Regions from separate parts of the Chromobacterium sp. CV08 genome, predicted to be linked through region 1. Evidence: predicted binding sites of a transcription regulator. Region 1 holds the regulator's gene; each other region holds the start of a gene.
The links. Region 1 encodes FNR, which switches genes on or off when oxygen is low (the NO sensors DNR and NnrR bind a similar motif). Its sites were predicted from a motif close to TTGATNNNNATCAA; they were not measured.
Positions count from the first base shown of each region.

Region 2: a site for FNR is predicted at 2,118-2,131, ahead of WNM05_RS18760 (M61 family metallopeptidase). Genes of this name have one in related genera too.
Region 3: a site for FNR is predicted at 4,001-4,014, ahead of WNM05_RS17550 (formate/nitrite transporter family protein). Genes of this name have one in related genera too.

Region 1 covers NZ_CP150453.1:1,283,071-1,288,140, reverse strand. The annotation lists gene WNM05_RS06060 (inositol monophosphatase family protein) at 1-78, opposite strand, end outside; gene WNM05_RS06055 (RNA methyltransferase) at 223-987, shown strand; gene WNM05_RS06050 (DUF1853 family protein) at 977-1,894, shown strand; gene fnr (fumarate/nitrate reduction transcriptional regulator Fnr) at 1,944-2,690, opposite strand; gene hemN (oxygen-independent coproporphyrinogen III oxidase) at 2,797-4,203, shown strand; gene WNM05_RS06035 (methyl-accepting chemotaxis protein) at 4,370-5,070, shown strand, end outside.
Region 2 covers NZ_CP150453.1:4,127,812-4,132,881, reverse strand. The annotation lists gene ccoO (cytochrome-c oxidase, cbb3-type subunit II) at 1-302, opposite strand, end outside; gene ccoN (cytochrome-c oxidase, cbb3-type subunit I) at 319-1,743, opposite strand; gene WNM05_RS18760 (M61 family metallopeptidase) at 2,206-3,999, shown strand; gene pepN (aminopeptidase N) at 4,094-5,070, shown strand, end outside.
Region 3 covers NZ_CP150453.1:3,856,012-3,861,081, forward strand. The annotation lists gene pflA (pyruvate formate-lyase-activating protein) at 1-428, opposite strand, end outside; gene pflB (formate C-acetyltransferase) at 512-2,839, opposite strand; gene WNM05_RS17550 (formate/nitrite transporter family protein) at 3,120-3,902, opposite strand; gene WNM05_RS17555 (hypothetical protein) at 4,603-4,803, shown strand.

The DNA.
Region 1 (5,070 bases):
GAGGTTAAGCGACGCGCGCTGGATGACATTGCCTGCGCGGCGGGCGGCTTTAACCGCGACATTGAGCATCGGATGCATTGACGGCCTCTACACTTGAACGATGGGCGGGTGTCCGTCGATGACGCGACACCCGCCGGTAACAATCTGGGTTAAGGAACAAAAAAACCCGACGCTGGGCGCGGGCTTTTGGTATTTGCCCGCTATTTTAATGTGAAAACGCCAATGAATAAACCCCAAGTACCTGATTTTCTGCAAAACATCCGCGTGGTGCTGGCCAGACCGAACCATCCGGGCAACATCGGCTCGGCCGCGCGCGCGATGAAAACGATGGGATTGAGCCGGCTCTACCTGGTTGAACCGAAAGCGTTTCCCGACGCCGAGGCCACCACGCTGGCCTCGGGCGCCGCCGATCTGCTGGAGCGCGCCGTCGTGGTGCAGACGCTGGCCGAGGCGCTGGACGACGTCACCGTCGCCTGCGCGCTGACCAGCCGCCGCCGCGAGCTGACGACGCCGCTGGCGACGCCGCGCCAGACCGCGCCGGAGCTGATCGCCCGCGCCCGCGACGGCGAACAGGTGGCCCTGGTGTTCGGCAACGAGACCTTCGGCCTATCGATAGAAGAAGTGGAACAGTGCAATCGGCTGCTGACGATACCGGGCAATCCGGACTACTTCTCGCTGAACCTGGCGATGGCGGTGCAAGTGATGACCTACGAGCTGTTCAGCCACACCGGCGTCGACGTCGAATACCTGCGGCCCGACGGCGAGGCCGCGACCCAGGGCGAGGTAGACGGCATGTGCGGCCACCTGGGACAGGCGATGGACGACATCGGCTATTTCGAGCGCCGCAACAGCGAGCGGCTGATGCGGAGGATGCGCGCGCTGTTCAACCGCGCCGGGGTCTTGCGCGAGGAGATCGACATCCTGCGCGGCTTCTTCAAGCAGGTGCAGCGCGCCGCCGACGGCAGCCTGAAACGGGATGGCGACTGAGACCGCTTTCGATCCGCCCTGCGCGCACCCATCGGTGCGCGATCTCGCCTTTCTGCTGAGCTCCCCGTCCCCGTGGCATAGCGGTGCAGACCTGCCGCCGGAACGCCTGCTGGGCGCCGACGGCCCGGCACTGCTCGGCCGGCTGGAGCGGGACCCGGCCCCGCTGCTGGCCTGGCTCGCCGGCGGCGGCAACGACAAGCGGCTCGGACGATATGCCGAACGACTTTTCTCCTTCTGGTTCCGGCAGGCGCCGCACATCCGCCTAGCCGCGGAAAACCTGAACGTCATCAACGGCGAGCGCCGCACGGTGGGCGAGTTCGACTTCCTGCTCTGGCTGGACGGCGAGCCCTGGCATCTGGAAACCGCCAGCAAATTCTATCTTCGGCTCGGCGCCGACCCCGACTCGCTGGTCGGTCCCAGCCTGCGCGACGCCTGGCGGCTGAAAGCGACCAAACTTGCCACACAATTGCGTTTGAGCCGCCATCCGGACGCCGCCGCGCGGCTGCCGGACGGCTTCGCCGGCTGCCGCGCCGGCGCCCGGCTGAGCGGCTGGATCTTCTGCCGGGAGCAGCGGGCCTTGCCGCCGCCGCTGGCGCCGGATGCCTTGCTCGGCTGGCATGCGCCGCTGGCCGGGGCCTGGCCCCGCCGCCACGCCGACTCGCGCTGGGCCTGGCTGCCGCGGCTGTCCTGGCTGGCGCCGGCATCGCTGGCGCGGGCCGACACGCTGGACGAGGCGGCGCTGCGCGAGCGGCTGCTGAGCAGCCGGTCGCCGCAACTGGTGGCCGAGTTGCAGCCGGACGGCGGCGGCCGCTGGCGCGAGACCGCCCGCGGCTTCGTCACGCCGGAAGGCTGGCCTGACCCGCAGCGACTGGCCGAACTGCGCGCCCGCATCGCCGGCGGGCAATAAAAAAGGGCAGGCTCCCGGCCTGCCCTCGTCATGCGGCGCCCCGCCCGGCTCAATGGCCGCTGGCGTGCAGACAGCCGGAAATCAGGTTCTTCAGATCCTGCGACTTCACCAGCTGGATGTGCTTGTGGTCGACGGTGATCCAGCCCTGCTGCTGGAACTTCGACAGCGTGCGGCTGACCGTTTCCAGCTTCAGGCCGAGGAAGCTGCCTATCTCCTCGCGGCTCATGCGCAGGATGAAGTCGTTCGCGGCGAAACCGCGGGTCGACAGCCGCTGCGACAGATTCAGCAGGAAGGCGGCGATGCGCTCCTCCGCCTTCATATTGCCGAGCAGCAGCATCACGTTCTGGTCCCGGACGATCTCCCGGCTCATCAGCCGGTAGAAATGGTGCTGCAGGCTGGGAATGTCGCGGCTCAGCGTCTCCATCCGGCTGAACGGCAGCTCGCACACCTCGCTGTCCTCCAGCGCGATCGCGTCGCAGCTGTGGCTGCTGGTGGAAATGCCGTCCAGGCCCATCAGCTCGCCCGACATCAAAAAGCCGGTGACCTGCTCGCGGCCGTCCTGGCTGGCGACCGAGGTCTTGAAGAAGCCGGTGCGCACCGCGTACAGCGACTTGAATCCCTCACCGCTGCGGAACAGGTACTCGCCGCGCTTCAGGCGGCGGCTCTGGCGGATCACCGTGTCCAGCTGGCTCATCTCCTCGCGGTTGAGCCCGACAGGCAGGCACAGCTCGCGGAGGCTGCAGCTGGAGCAGGAGATTTTCAGTGTGTGCAGGGAAGTTTGATTTTGTTCAGACATGCTGTGTTTGCCGCAAGCTGTCGAAGCTTGACCCTTGTCAATACGGAATTCGCAGGTTTTCCGCAAATTTACCAGTCCACCAGAAGTTTTACCATCCGAATACGACATGAAAACCACCCGTCCATTTTCTCCCGCCCATTTCGAGTTCGATCGGGAACTGATCGAGCGCCTCGACGGATCGGGACCAAGATACACGTCTTACCCGACCGCGGACCGCTTCACGCCGGGCTTTTCCGCTGACAATTACCAGCACAGTCTGCGCCAGCGCCGGATCGGAGCCAATCGCAAACCTTTATCATTGTACGCTCATATACCGTTTTGCAACACAATTTGTTATTACTGTGCCTGCAACAAGATCATTACCAAAAACAAGAGCCTGGCCGACCGCTACCTCGACTATCTGGAGCGGGAAATCCGCCTGACGGCCGAGGAACTGGGCTGCCGCGAAAAGGTGATACAGCTGCATTTCGGCGGCGGCACACCGACCTTCCTGTCCGATGCCCAGCTCGAGCGTCTGATGGGCATCCTGGGAAGCCACTTCGAATTCCTGAGCGACGGAGAATATTCCATCGAGATCGATCCGCGCAAGGTTAAACGTGAAACAATGTTCAAGCTGGCAGAATATGGCTTCAACCGGATCAGCGTCGGCGTCCAGGACTTCAACGCCGAGGTGCAGCGCGCCGTCAACCGCGTCCAGAGCGAGGCCGAGACCCGCGCGGTGATAGACGCCGGTCGCGAGGCCGGCATGAAATCGGTCAGCCTGGACCTGATCTACGGCCTGCCGCAGCAAAGCCGCGAGACAATGCGCGACACGCTGGAAAAGGCCCTGGCGCTCGATCCCGACCGGCTGGCCCTGTACAACTACGCCCACCTGCCGTCGGTGTTCATGCCGCAGCGGCGCATCATGGAGGCCGAACTGCCTTCGCCGGCGGTCAAGCTGGACATCCTGCAGGACGCGGTACGGATGCTGACCGACGCCGGCTATGTCTTCATCGGCATGGACCATTTCGCCAAGCCGGACGACGAGTTGGCGGTCGCGCTGCGCCAGGGCCGGCTGCAACGCAATTTCCAGGGCTATTCCACCCATGCCGACTGCGACATGCTCGGCTTCGGCGTCTCGGCCATCGGCAAGGTCGGGTCCTGTTACAGCCAGAACGACAAGACGCTCGACGACTATTACGCCGCGCTGGACCAGGGCCGGCTACCGGTGACGCGCGGGCTGGAGCTGGACAACGACGATGTGCTGCGCCGCACCGTCATCCAGGGGCTGATGTGTCGCTTTTCGCTGTCGGTCGAAGCGATAGAAGAAGTCCACGGCATCAATTTCGCCCAGTATTTTGCGGCGGAAATGCCACAGATCCGCGATTTCCAGCAGCAGGGCCTGCTGTCCTTCGACGGCGACTTCCTGATGGTGGAGCCGAAGGGGCGCTTCCTGATCCGCAATATCGCGATGATTTTCGACCGCCACCTGCGCGAGCGCGAGACCCGCGCCCGCTACTCCAAGACCATCTGAGCCTGTCGCGGGCGGGGGCTCTCCCCGCCCCCCGCCGCCCCCGGCTCCTAAGACAGGTGGTGCTTATTTTTCCCTTTGCGATAAGCAAAATCACTTATACAAAGGGGTATGCAGGCGTGCCGGGCAGAAGCAGGCGCGGTAGTCCGCTTTCGCAAGGAGCCGCCCCATGTCCACCCCCATCGTCAGGCTGATGCAGCGCCTCAGCTATCCGAAACGCTTCGCCGTCATCGGCCTGGTCTTCGCCGCCGCCCTGCTCTATCTGATGTACGGCCTGTATCACAGCAATCAGGACAATATCGAGTCCACGGCCAAGGAAAGGGTCGGCGTCGCCTATATGCAGCCGCTGACCGCGATGCTGGCGCAGGCCCAGCAGGGACAGGAGTTGGCGGTCCGCGCGGCGCTGGGAGAAGCCCGGGCCAAAAGCGAACTGCCGTCCGCCGTCCAGCAGTTGCAGGGCCGATGGCAGGCGCTGCAGGACGTCAATGGCAAGCTCGGCGCCGAGTTGGGCGGCGACGCCGCCTGGAAGGACGCCGCCGCCGCCTGGGACAAGCTGAAAGCGACCCAGTCCGCCCAGCCTTCGCAATGGATAGCCGTCTACGGCAATCTCAGCGACAAGCTGAACAATCTGATCGGCGCCGTCAGCGACAACTCCAATCTGACGCTGGACCCCGATATCGACACCTATTACCTGATGGACGCGGCCACCGCCAAGCTGACCACGCTGATCAGCCATCTGGGCGAGGCCTACGCCATCGCCTCTCAGGCCGAAGCCGACCATGCCCTCGAACCCGCCCAGCGCGACCGCCTGGTGGAACTGCGGCCGCTGATCGCCGAAGTCAACGACGGCCTGGCCGGCGACATCGCCAA
Region 2 (5,070 bases), 2.0 Mb from region 1:
CACTGGAACGGGTGGTCGTACACCGATTCGCCGGCCACCGAGTAATGGCCGTAGCGCTCGGTCTCGGCGCGGAACGGGCGGATCATCTGCGAGTGGCAGTTGTAGCAGCCTTCGCGGATATAGATGTCGCGGCCGGCCAGCTGCAGCGAGGTGTACGGCTTGACGCCGGCGACCGGCTCGGTCACCGATTTCTGGAAGGCCAGCGGCAGGATTTCGACCAGGCCGGCGACGCTGACCACCAGCAGGGTCAGTACGATCAGCCAGCCGACATGTTCTTCTATCAGTTTCTGGATTCTGTCCATGATTGTTCTTGCCCGTTTAGTGTGCTTGCGCGGTGATGGCCGGAATCTTGGCATCGACGGCCCGACCGGCCGATACCGTGCGGAAGGTGTTGTAGGCCATCAGCAGCATGCCGGACAGGTACAGGGTGCCGCCGAGGAAGCGCACGAAGTGGTACGGATAGGTCGCCTTGACCGCCTCGACGAAGGCGTAGGTCAGCGTGCCGTCCGGATTCAGCGCGCGCCACATCAGGCCCTGGGTCACGCCGGAAATCCACAGCGCGGCGATGTAGAGCACGACGCCGACGGTGGCGAGCCAGAAATGGGCCTCGATCAGCTTGACGCTGAACATGGCGTCGCGGCCGAACAGGCGCGGAATCAGGTAGTACATCGAGCCTATGGTGATGAAGCCCACCCAGCCCAGCGCGCCGGAGTGCACGTGGCCTATGGTCCAGTCGGTGTAGTGCGACAAGGCGTTGACGGTCTTGATCGACATCATCGGGCCTTCGAACGTCGACATGCCGTAGAAGGACAGCGACACCACCAGGAACTTCAGCACCGGGTCGGTGCGCAGTTTGTGCCAGGCGCCGGACAGCGTCATGATGCCGTTGATCATGCCGCCCCAGGACGGCGCCAGCAGCACCAGCGAAAACACCATGCCGACCGACTGGGTCCAGTCAGGCAGCGCGGTGTAGTGCAGGTGGTGGGGACCGGCCCACATATAAGTGAAGATCAGCGCCCAGAAGTGCACCACCGACAGCCGGTAGGAATACACCGGGCGGCCGGCCTGCTTGGGCACGAAGTAGTACATCATGCCGAGGAAGGCGGCGGTCAGGAAGAAGCCCACCGCGTTGTGGCCGTACCACCATTGCACCATCGCGTCGACGGCGCCGGCGTAGACCGAATAGGACTTCCACAGCGTCACCGGCACGAAGGCGGAGTTGACGATGTGCAGCAGCGCCACCGCGAGGATGAAGGCGCCGTAGAACCAGTTGGCCACATAGATGTGCTGGACCTTGCGGATGGCGATGGTGCCGAAGAACACCACGGCGTACACCACCCATACCACGGCGATCAGCAGCTTGATCGGCCATTCGAGTTCGGCGTACTCCTTGGCGAAGGTGTAGCCGAGCGGCAGGGTGATCACGGCCAGCACGATGACCAGCTGCCAGCCCCAGAAGGTGAAGGCCGCAAGCTTGTCGGAAATCAGGCGGACGTTACAGGTGCGCTGCACGACATAATAGGATGTGGCGAACAGGCCGCAGCCCCCGAAGGCGAAGATGACGGCGTTGGTGTGCAGCGGGCGCAGCCGGCCAAAGTGGAACCACGGGCCGAAATTGAGTTCGGGCCAGACCAGCTGGGCCGCGATGATGACGCCCACCAGCATGCCGACTATGCCCCAGACTACGGTCATGATGGCAAATTGGCGCACCACCTTATAGTTATAAGTGGGTTGCGTTTCCATTTAAGGTTATCTCCAAGGTTGCTAACTTCAGAACACGACAAACCATGGCGGCTTGAACTTCGCGCCTGCAACCCAATCTGGAGGAGGAAGGCTAGAGGCAAGCCGCGGGGAACCGAATCTGCAAAGTTGAACCAGGTGCTTGACCTGTATCGATAGGCTTTGATGTCTGTATTAGCAGTTCGCAGGCCGTTTCGACAGCACCAAATTTCCACTTGACCAATGCCGTTATTCTAAAACAATTGCAATGTGCGAGCCAGACGCATAATCGGCATGGTCGGTCCCGGTATGTCTTTTCCTGCGTCGTTTCAAGAGTAGCGATGTGAACAGTTCATATTGCCACTCATGCAATTGTATTGGTCTGTCGGCGCCACTCATTGACATGGATCAATACGGCATAAATGACGGCGCCAAATACGCGTCAATGCTAGAATCATCAGGTTTTGCAACGCTCGCAGGCTGATAATGACCCACTCCGCTCCCGTACATTACACGCTGCGTCCGGCCTCGCCGCAGGCGCATCTGTTCGACGTCACCGTCACCGTCACGCACCCGGCCAAGAACGGCCAGGTGTTTTTTTTGCCGGCGTGGATTCCCGGCAGTTATATGATCCGTGAATTTTCCAAGCACATCGTCAGCCTGGCCGCCGAGGCCGGCGGCAAGGCGGTGCCGCTGAGGCAACTGGAGAAGAACCGCTGGCAGGCGGCGCCGGCCAAGGGCGAGCTGACGCTGCGCTACCAGGTCTATGCCTTCGACCTGTCGGTGCGCGGCGCCTACCTGGACGGCGAGCGGGGCTTTTTCAACGGCACCAGCGTGTTCCTGGCGGCCGAGGGCTACGAGAACGAGTCCTGCACCGTCGACATCCAGGCGCCGGACGGCAAGTCTTATGCCGACTGGAAAGTGGCGACCAGCCTGCCGGCCGTCGACGTCAAGAAGAAGAGTGGCTTCGGCCTCTACCGGGCCGCCGACTACGATGAGCTGATCGACCATCCGGTGGAACTGGGCGATTTCCACAAGGTCAGCTTCAAGGCCTGCGGCGTGCCGCACGAGTTCGTCGTCTCCGGCCGTTTCCAGGCCGATCTGAAGCGGCTGGCCGACGATTGCAAGAAAATCTGCGAATACCAGATCCGGCTGTTCGGCGAGCCGGCGCCGTTCGATCGCTACGTGTTCATGCTCTTCGTCGGCAAGGACATCTACGGCGGCCTGGAGCACCGGGCGTCGACGGCGCTGGTGGCCAACCGCGACGACCTGCCGGCGCCTGGCGCGGAAGAGATCGGCGACGGCTATCTGAAGCTCTTGGGCCTGATCAGCCACGAATACTTCCACAGCTGGAACGTCAAGCGGATGAAGCCGGCGGCGTTCGCGCCGTACGACCTGAACCAGGAGGGGATGACCCGGCTGCTGTGGGCTTTCGAGGGCATCACCTCCTATTACGACGACCTGAGCCTGGTCCGCTGCGGCCTGATAGACGAGAAGCGCTATCTGGGCCTGTTGGCCGAGACCATCACCGGCGTGCAGCGCGGCGCGGGCCGCCTGAAGCAGACGCTGGAGCAGTCGAGCTTCGAGGCCTGGACCAAGTACTACCGCCAGGACGAGAACAGCCCGAACAGCATAGTCAGCTACTACACCAAGGGTTCGCTGGCGGCGCTGGCGCTGGACCTGACGATACGCCGCGACAGCAAGGGCAAGCAGTCGCTGGACGACGTGATGCGCGCGCTGTGGGCCAAGTGGCTGGCCGACGGCAAGGGTCTGGAAGAGGACGAGTGGGAGAAGGTCGCGATCGAGACCACCGGGCTGAAGCTGAAACCGTTCTTCGATCTGGCCTTGCGCAGCACCGAGGACCTGCCGTTGGCCGAGCTGCTGAAGAGCCAGGGCGTGGAGCTGAAGTTCGAAGCCGCGCAAGGCACGTCCGATCGCGGCGGAGTCGTCGACGCCTTCGCCGGCAAGGCTGCGCCGTTGACGCTGGGCGTCAGGACCGCGCCCGACGCCGCCGGCGTCCGGCTGGTCCAGGTGCTGGACGGCGGCGCCGCGCAGGCAGCCGGCCTGTCCGGCGGCGACGTGGTGGTGGCGGTGGACAAGCTGCGCGCCTACGATCTGGACAAGCAGCTTGCCCGGTTCCGGGCCGGCGACACGATCAAGCTGCACGCTTTCCGCCGCGACGAGCTGATGACTTTCGAACTCGCGCCCCAGGCGGCGACCGAGGACACCTGCCGCCTGAAGCTGGAGGCCGGCGGCGGCAAATGGATTGCGGGCCGCTGACAGAGCGGCCGGCATGTCGACAATAAGCGGCGTCGACCAGGCGCCGCGCTGTCTATGAATGAGACCGGCGGGGACGCCGGCCCAAGGAGGATACATGGCGCAGCAGCCAGAAGTGAAATACCGCAACGATTACCGGGCTCCGGCCTTCCTGATCGACCGCGTCGATCTGGTGTTCGACATCGAGGACGAGTCCACCCGTGTGCAGTCGCGGCTGGTGGTGACCCGCAACGACGGTTCCGCCGAAGCCGATCTGAAGCTGGACGGCAGCGCCAGGCTGGTGTCGGTGCTGCTGGACGGCGAGAGGCTGGACGAGACCCGCTACCACCTCGCCGACGACGTGCTGACGGTGAGCCAGGTGCCGGACAGCTTCATCCTGGAAGTGGAGACCGAGCTCGACCCTGCCGCCAACACCAGCCTGATGGGCCTGTACGCGTCCGGCGGCAATCTGTTCACCCAGTGCGAGCCGGAAGGTTTCCGCAAGATCACCTATTACCTGGACCGTCCGGACGTGATGGCCAAGTTCACGACGACGATCAAGGCCGACAAGCAGAAGTACCCGGTGCTGCTGTCCAACGGCAACAAGGTCGGCGAGGGCATGGTCGACAAGAAGCGCCATTGGGTCAAATGGGTCGATCCCTACCGCAAGCCGTCCTATCTGTTCGCGCTGGTGGCCGGCAAGCTGACGGCGCTGCGCGACAAGTTCGTCACCATGCGGGGCCGTGAAGTGGCCCTGGAGATCTGGACCGAGCCGGCCGACCAGGACAAGACCGCCCACGCGATGGAGTCGGTCAAGCACTCGATGAAGTGGGACGAGGAGCGTTTCGGCCTGGAGTACGATCTCGACATCTATATGATCGTCGCCGTCGGCGACTTCAATATGGGCGCGATGGAGAACAAGGGCCTCAACATCTTCAACACCAAGTACGTGCTGGCGCGCCAGGACACCGCCACCGACGCCGACTTCGAGGACATCGAGGCGGTGATCGGCCACGAATACTTCCACAACTGGACCGGCAACCGCGTGACCTGCCGCGACTGGTTCCAGCTGTCGCTGAAGGAAGGCCTGACCGT
Region 3 (5,070 bases), 2.3 Mb from region 1:
TCCAGCATCACCAGATCGACGTCGTCGAACCACTCGTCGGACACCCGCTCGTGCAGGAAGCCCTGGGTGTCCAGCGCGGTATGCAGGCCGAAGCGTTGCTTGATCGCATGGAACAGCTCGCCGACGAACTCGTGCTGCATCAGCGGCTCGCCGCCGGAAATGGTGACGCCGCCGGCGAACTTGAGAAAGCGGGCGTAAGACGCGACTTCGGACAGCGCCTGCTCCACCGTCACCTGGCGGCCGTTGTGCAGCTTCCAGGTATCCGGATTGTGGCAATACAGGCAGCGGAACTGGCAACCCGAGACGAAGAACACGAAGCGCATGCCGGGGCCGTCGACGCCGGCGCCGCTCTCGGTGGAATGCAGATAGCCTATGGCGTCTGCGCTGACAGCCTGGGCGGTGTGGTCGGCGGCGATGGGTGGGGTCATTGCCGTATCTCCGGTGAATCTTGTGAAAAAGCGGGGCGTCCCTTGAGGATGCCCCGCCCATTGCTGCTTGAGGCTAACTCAGCTTACATCTTGCCGTGGAAGGTGCGGTTGATCACGTCCATCTGCTGCTCGCGGGTCAGCTTGATGAAGTTCACGGCGTAGCCGGACACGCGGATGGTCAGCTGCGGGTACAGCTCCGGGTGTTCCATCGCGTCCAGCAGGGTTTCGCGCTTGAACACGTTGACGTTGACGTGGAAGCCGCCGCCAGCGATGTGGCGCTCGCCTTCGCAATCGAACGGCGTGCAGTTGGCGCTGCTGAACTCGGTCGGATGCGCGGAGCAGAAGCCGTCCAGGCAGTTGGCCAGGTTCAGGATGCGCTCTTCGGCGGTGTGGCCCAGCGCGTCCGGCGTGGCGGAGGCCGTCCAGCTGATGCCGTCCAGCGCGGAGTCGTACGGCAGCTTGGCCACCGAGGCGCCGGCTGCGACGAAGCCCTTCACGTCGCGGCCGTTCATCGGGTTGGCGCCCGGAGAGAACGGTTCGCCGGCGCGACGGCCGTCCGGCGTGTTGCCGGTCTTCTTGCCGTACACCACGTTGGACGTGATGGTCAGCACCGACTGGGTCGGCTTGGAATCGCGGTAGAAGTACGGCTGGGCCTTGATCTTGTCCATGAAGGACTGGGTCAGCCACACGGCGATGTCGTCGACGCGGTCGTCGTTGTTGCCGTAAGCCGGGTAGTCGCCTTCGATCTTGTAGTCGACGGCCAGGCCCTCTTCATTGCGGATGATGTGGACCTTGGCGAACTTGACGGCGGACAGCGAGTCGGCGGCCACCGACAGGCCGGCGATGCCGCAGGCCATGGTGCGGACGATGTCGCGGTCGTGCAGCGCCATTTCGATGCGCTCGTAGGCGTACTTGTCGTGCATGTAGTGGATGCAGTTCAGCGCCTTGACGTAGGTGGCGGCCAGCCAGTCCATCATCTTGTCGAACTTCGGCATCAGCTCGTCGTAGGTCAGCACGTCGCCGGTGATCGGCTCGAAACCGTGGGCCACCAGCGCGCCGGACTTCTCGTCGCGGCCGCCGTTGATCGCGTACAGCATGGCCTTGGCCAGATTGGCGCGGGCGCCGAAGAACTGCATCTGCTTGCCTATCCTCATCGCCGACACGCAGCAGGCGATGCCGTAGTCGTCGCCCCAGTACGGCAACATCAGATCGTCGTTTTCGTACTGGATCGCGCTGGTATCGATGGACACCTTGGCGCAGAAGTTCTTGAAGCCCTGCGGGAAGCGGGTGGACCACAGCACGGTCAGGTTCGGCTCCGGCGCCGGGCCCAGATTGTACAGGGTGTTCAGGAAGCGGAAGCTGTTCTTGGTCACCAGGGTGCGGCCGTCTTCGCCCATGCCGCCGATGGATTCGGTCACCCAGGTCGGGTCGCCGGAGAACAGCTGATCGTATTCCGGCGTGCGCAGGAAACGGACGATGCGCAGCTTGATCACCAGGTCGTCTATCATTTCCTGGGCTTGCTCTTCGGTCAGCACGCCGGCGGCGATGTCGCGTTCGATGTAGATGTCCAGGAAGGTGGACACGCGGCCGAAGGACATCGCGGCGCCGTTCTGTTCCTTGACGGCTGCCAGGTAGGCGAAATACACCCACTGCACCGCTTCGCGGGCGTTGGCGGCCGGGCGGCTGATGTCGTAGCCGTACTTCGCGGCCATCTGCTTCAGTTCGTCCAGCGCGCGGAATTGTTCGGACAGCTCTTCGCGCTGGCGCATCACCTCGTCGGTGAAGGTGGCGTTGTCCAGCTCGTGGAACACTTGCTGGCGCTCGGCGCGCAGGAAGTCGGTGCCGTACAGGGCGACGCGGCGGTAGTCGCCGATGATGCGGCCGCGGCCGTAGGCGTCGGGCAGGCCGGTGATCACGCCGGACTTGCGGCAGGCCATGATTTCCGGGGTGTAGACGTCGAACACGCCCTGGTTGTGACTCTTGCGATACTTTTCCCAGACTTCCTTGATCACCGGATCCAGCTTGAAGCCGAAGGCCTCCAGGCCGTTCTCGACCATGCGCAGGCCGCCGTTCGGCATGATGGCGCGCTTCAGCGGCGCGTCGGTCTGCAGGCCGACAATCACCTCATTGGCCTGATCGATGTAGCCGGCGTCGTGCGCGGTGATCGAGGAGCCGCGGTCGGCGGACACGTCCAGCACGCCCTTGGCGCGTTCCTGCTTCAGCAGCTCGCCCAGGGTATCCCACAGCTTCTTGGTGCGCTCGGTCGCGCCGGCCAGGAAGCTGTCGTCGCCTTCGTACGGCTGGTAGTTCAGCTGGATGAAGTTGCGGACATCGACCTTGCTCTGCCAGTCGCCTGCGGCGAAATCGCGCCACGGGTTGGCTTGGGTAGCGTTTTGACTGATGGCGTCCATCGGGTGCCTCCTTCTTGGCTGAATCCAGTAAGTGTTAGATATTGAACACATCGTACATTCGGATTCGAAAATTCCGCTTGATCTTAGTCAAGTGGCGCGCCGCTTTCGCCGTGTTTTCCATCTGGCACCGCAACATGCCGGATGCGTTCAATATCCTTATTTTCTCAATGGTTTATAGCAAAATCGGCGTGGTACGCCATGTACCGCGCCGACTACATTCGAAATCGAACATACACATGCAGTTTTCCGGCCGCATCCGGCCAGGCATTCCTCTATGCGATCAGACAGCCCGCAGCGTGTGGCGTTCCAGCCGGAACACCACCAGGCCGACGCCGACCGCGCCGCCGACGATGTTGCCCAAGGTGGCCGGCACCATATTGTGCAGGATGTCGCCCCAGTCCAGCGCGGTCATGCCCTGCATCCTGGCCAGCGCGAAGAAGGCCATATTGGCGATGCTGTGCTCGAAGCCGGAGAAGAAGAACACGAATACCAGCAACATGATGACGATCAGCCGCGCCGCCTCGCTGGACAAGCGCATCGGCACCCACACCGCCAGGCAGATCACCCAGTTGCACAGCACGCCCTTCCAGAAGATCTCCATCGAAGACGCGCGCACCTTGTGTTCCACCACATTGAACAGCAGATGGTCGGCGGGCAGCGCGCCCATGCCGCCGGCGCCGGCCAGCACGGCGACGAACAGCAGCACGCCGATCAGGTTGCCGATATACACCACCGCCCAGCTGCGCAGCAGATTGCAGCTGCGGCAGCGCCCGCCCAGGCGGCCGACGGTGAAGTACATCACATTGCTGGTGAACAGCTCCACCTTGCAGACGATGATGCTGACCAGGGCCACGCCGAAGAAACCGGCGGTGGCGATGTAGTAGCCGGGCGCGCCGGCGGCGAAAAACACCTGGCCCAGCTTCAGGCTGACGACCAGCACGGCGGCGATCAGCGCGCCGGCCATGCCGGCGCTGAGCAGATAGCGGCCCGGCTCGGACAGCAGCACCCGCTGCTTGCCGGCGGCCTCGTCCAATACATAGGCGAGTGGGGAGGAATGGCTCATATCATTGTCTTTCGTGGCGGGTGGACGGACGGCGCGCCGCCGTTCGCATGACTTAATCAATTGACGAAAATTTTATGTTCGATTTCGTACAATTGTGTTTGATAACAATCAAGCGGTGTCCGTCTTCCCAATCGGGATAAAGCGCGGATCGCGGCCGGCGACCCCATCCCGCTTGGGCGGCGCGGCCATCCGTCCCCCGGCCCCGCATCCGGCCAGACAGGCCCCGGCAGCCTTCTCGCCAAGCCCCCCGCAGACGCCTCCCCATGCAGAGAACCTGTTCACGATCTTTTTGCGAGCATCGCAGCCCGGCCAGCCAGATGCTGGGCGGAGGGCCTAGGCTCCGGCGATGCCAAGGCCTAGCCTGGCAACGCGGCAGATGGCCGCGGCCGAAGCCCCGCCTGCAGGCAGGCGCCTTCCCGCCATGGCTGCACCGCGCCTCCGGTCGGCACCGGCCGCCATCGCAAAGCATCACAATCGAAACATAAAATGTTCGTTTAAATTTGTTTATTTTCAAAATCGAACATTTTTACCGTCAAAAAACCGCAGAGACCACAGCATTCGAACAAACAAAATCACAAACGAAAACGCACGATAGGCTGCGACCTGCCGCGGACGGCCCTGTCCTTCGGGCAAAAGTCCGCCGGAATCCCTCTTCTGATTTTCAATGCATTTTCAAGCAGTTACAGACAGGAAAAAATCAATGCATCCCGCCCACCCCGTTACGATCGCCATCGTCACCACCGATGCGACAGCCTCGCAGCAAAGCATCCGGACACGTTCGAAACGCGCAACTTTCATTTCGAGCAATCGCTCAAAACCAACATTCATGCCAATAAGCCACTTCACCAAGCTCGCACCTCACCTCAAAACCATTTTCATGATTGGAAATCAAAATCAGTGAAATTAAATTTCACCATATTTTATTTCAAGGAATTTAAAACCCAAAACATGCTTTTGCACTATTAGGAATGAATGATAAAAAAGGTCAAGCCATGTTCGTTTGTTCATTTGGTGACAAATTTATCTTGATTAGAATCAACTGATGTTCTTAAATGTGTTCCTTGTAAAAAACAAAAGCGCTTACGATGGGCAGCAACAAAGCCGCAAACCTCAGCCTGTCAACAGGCATAAAGGTCGGCTAGCCGCTTATCTCGCCAGCCCCCGCCGC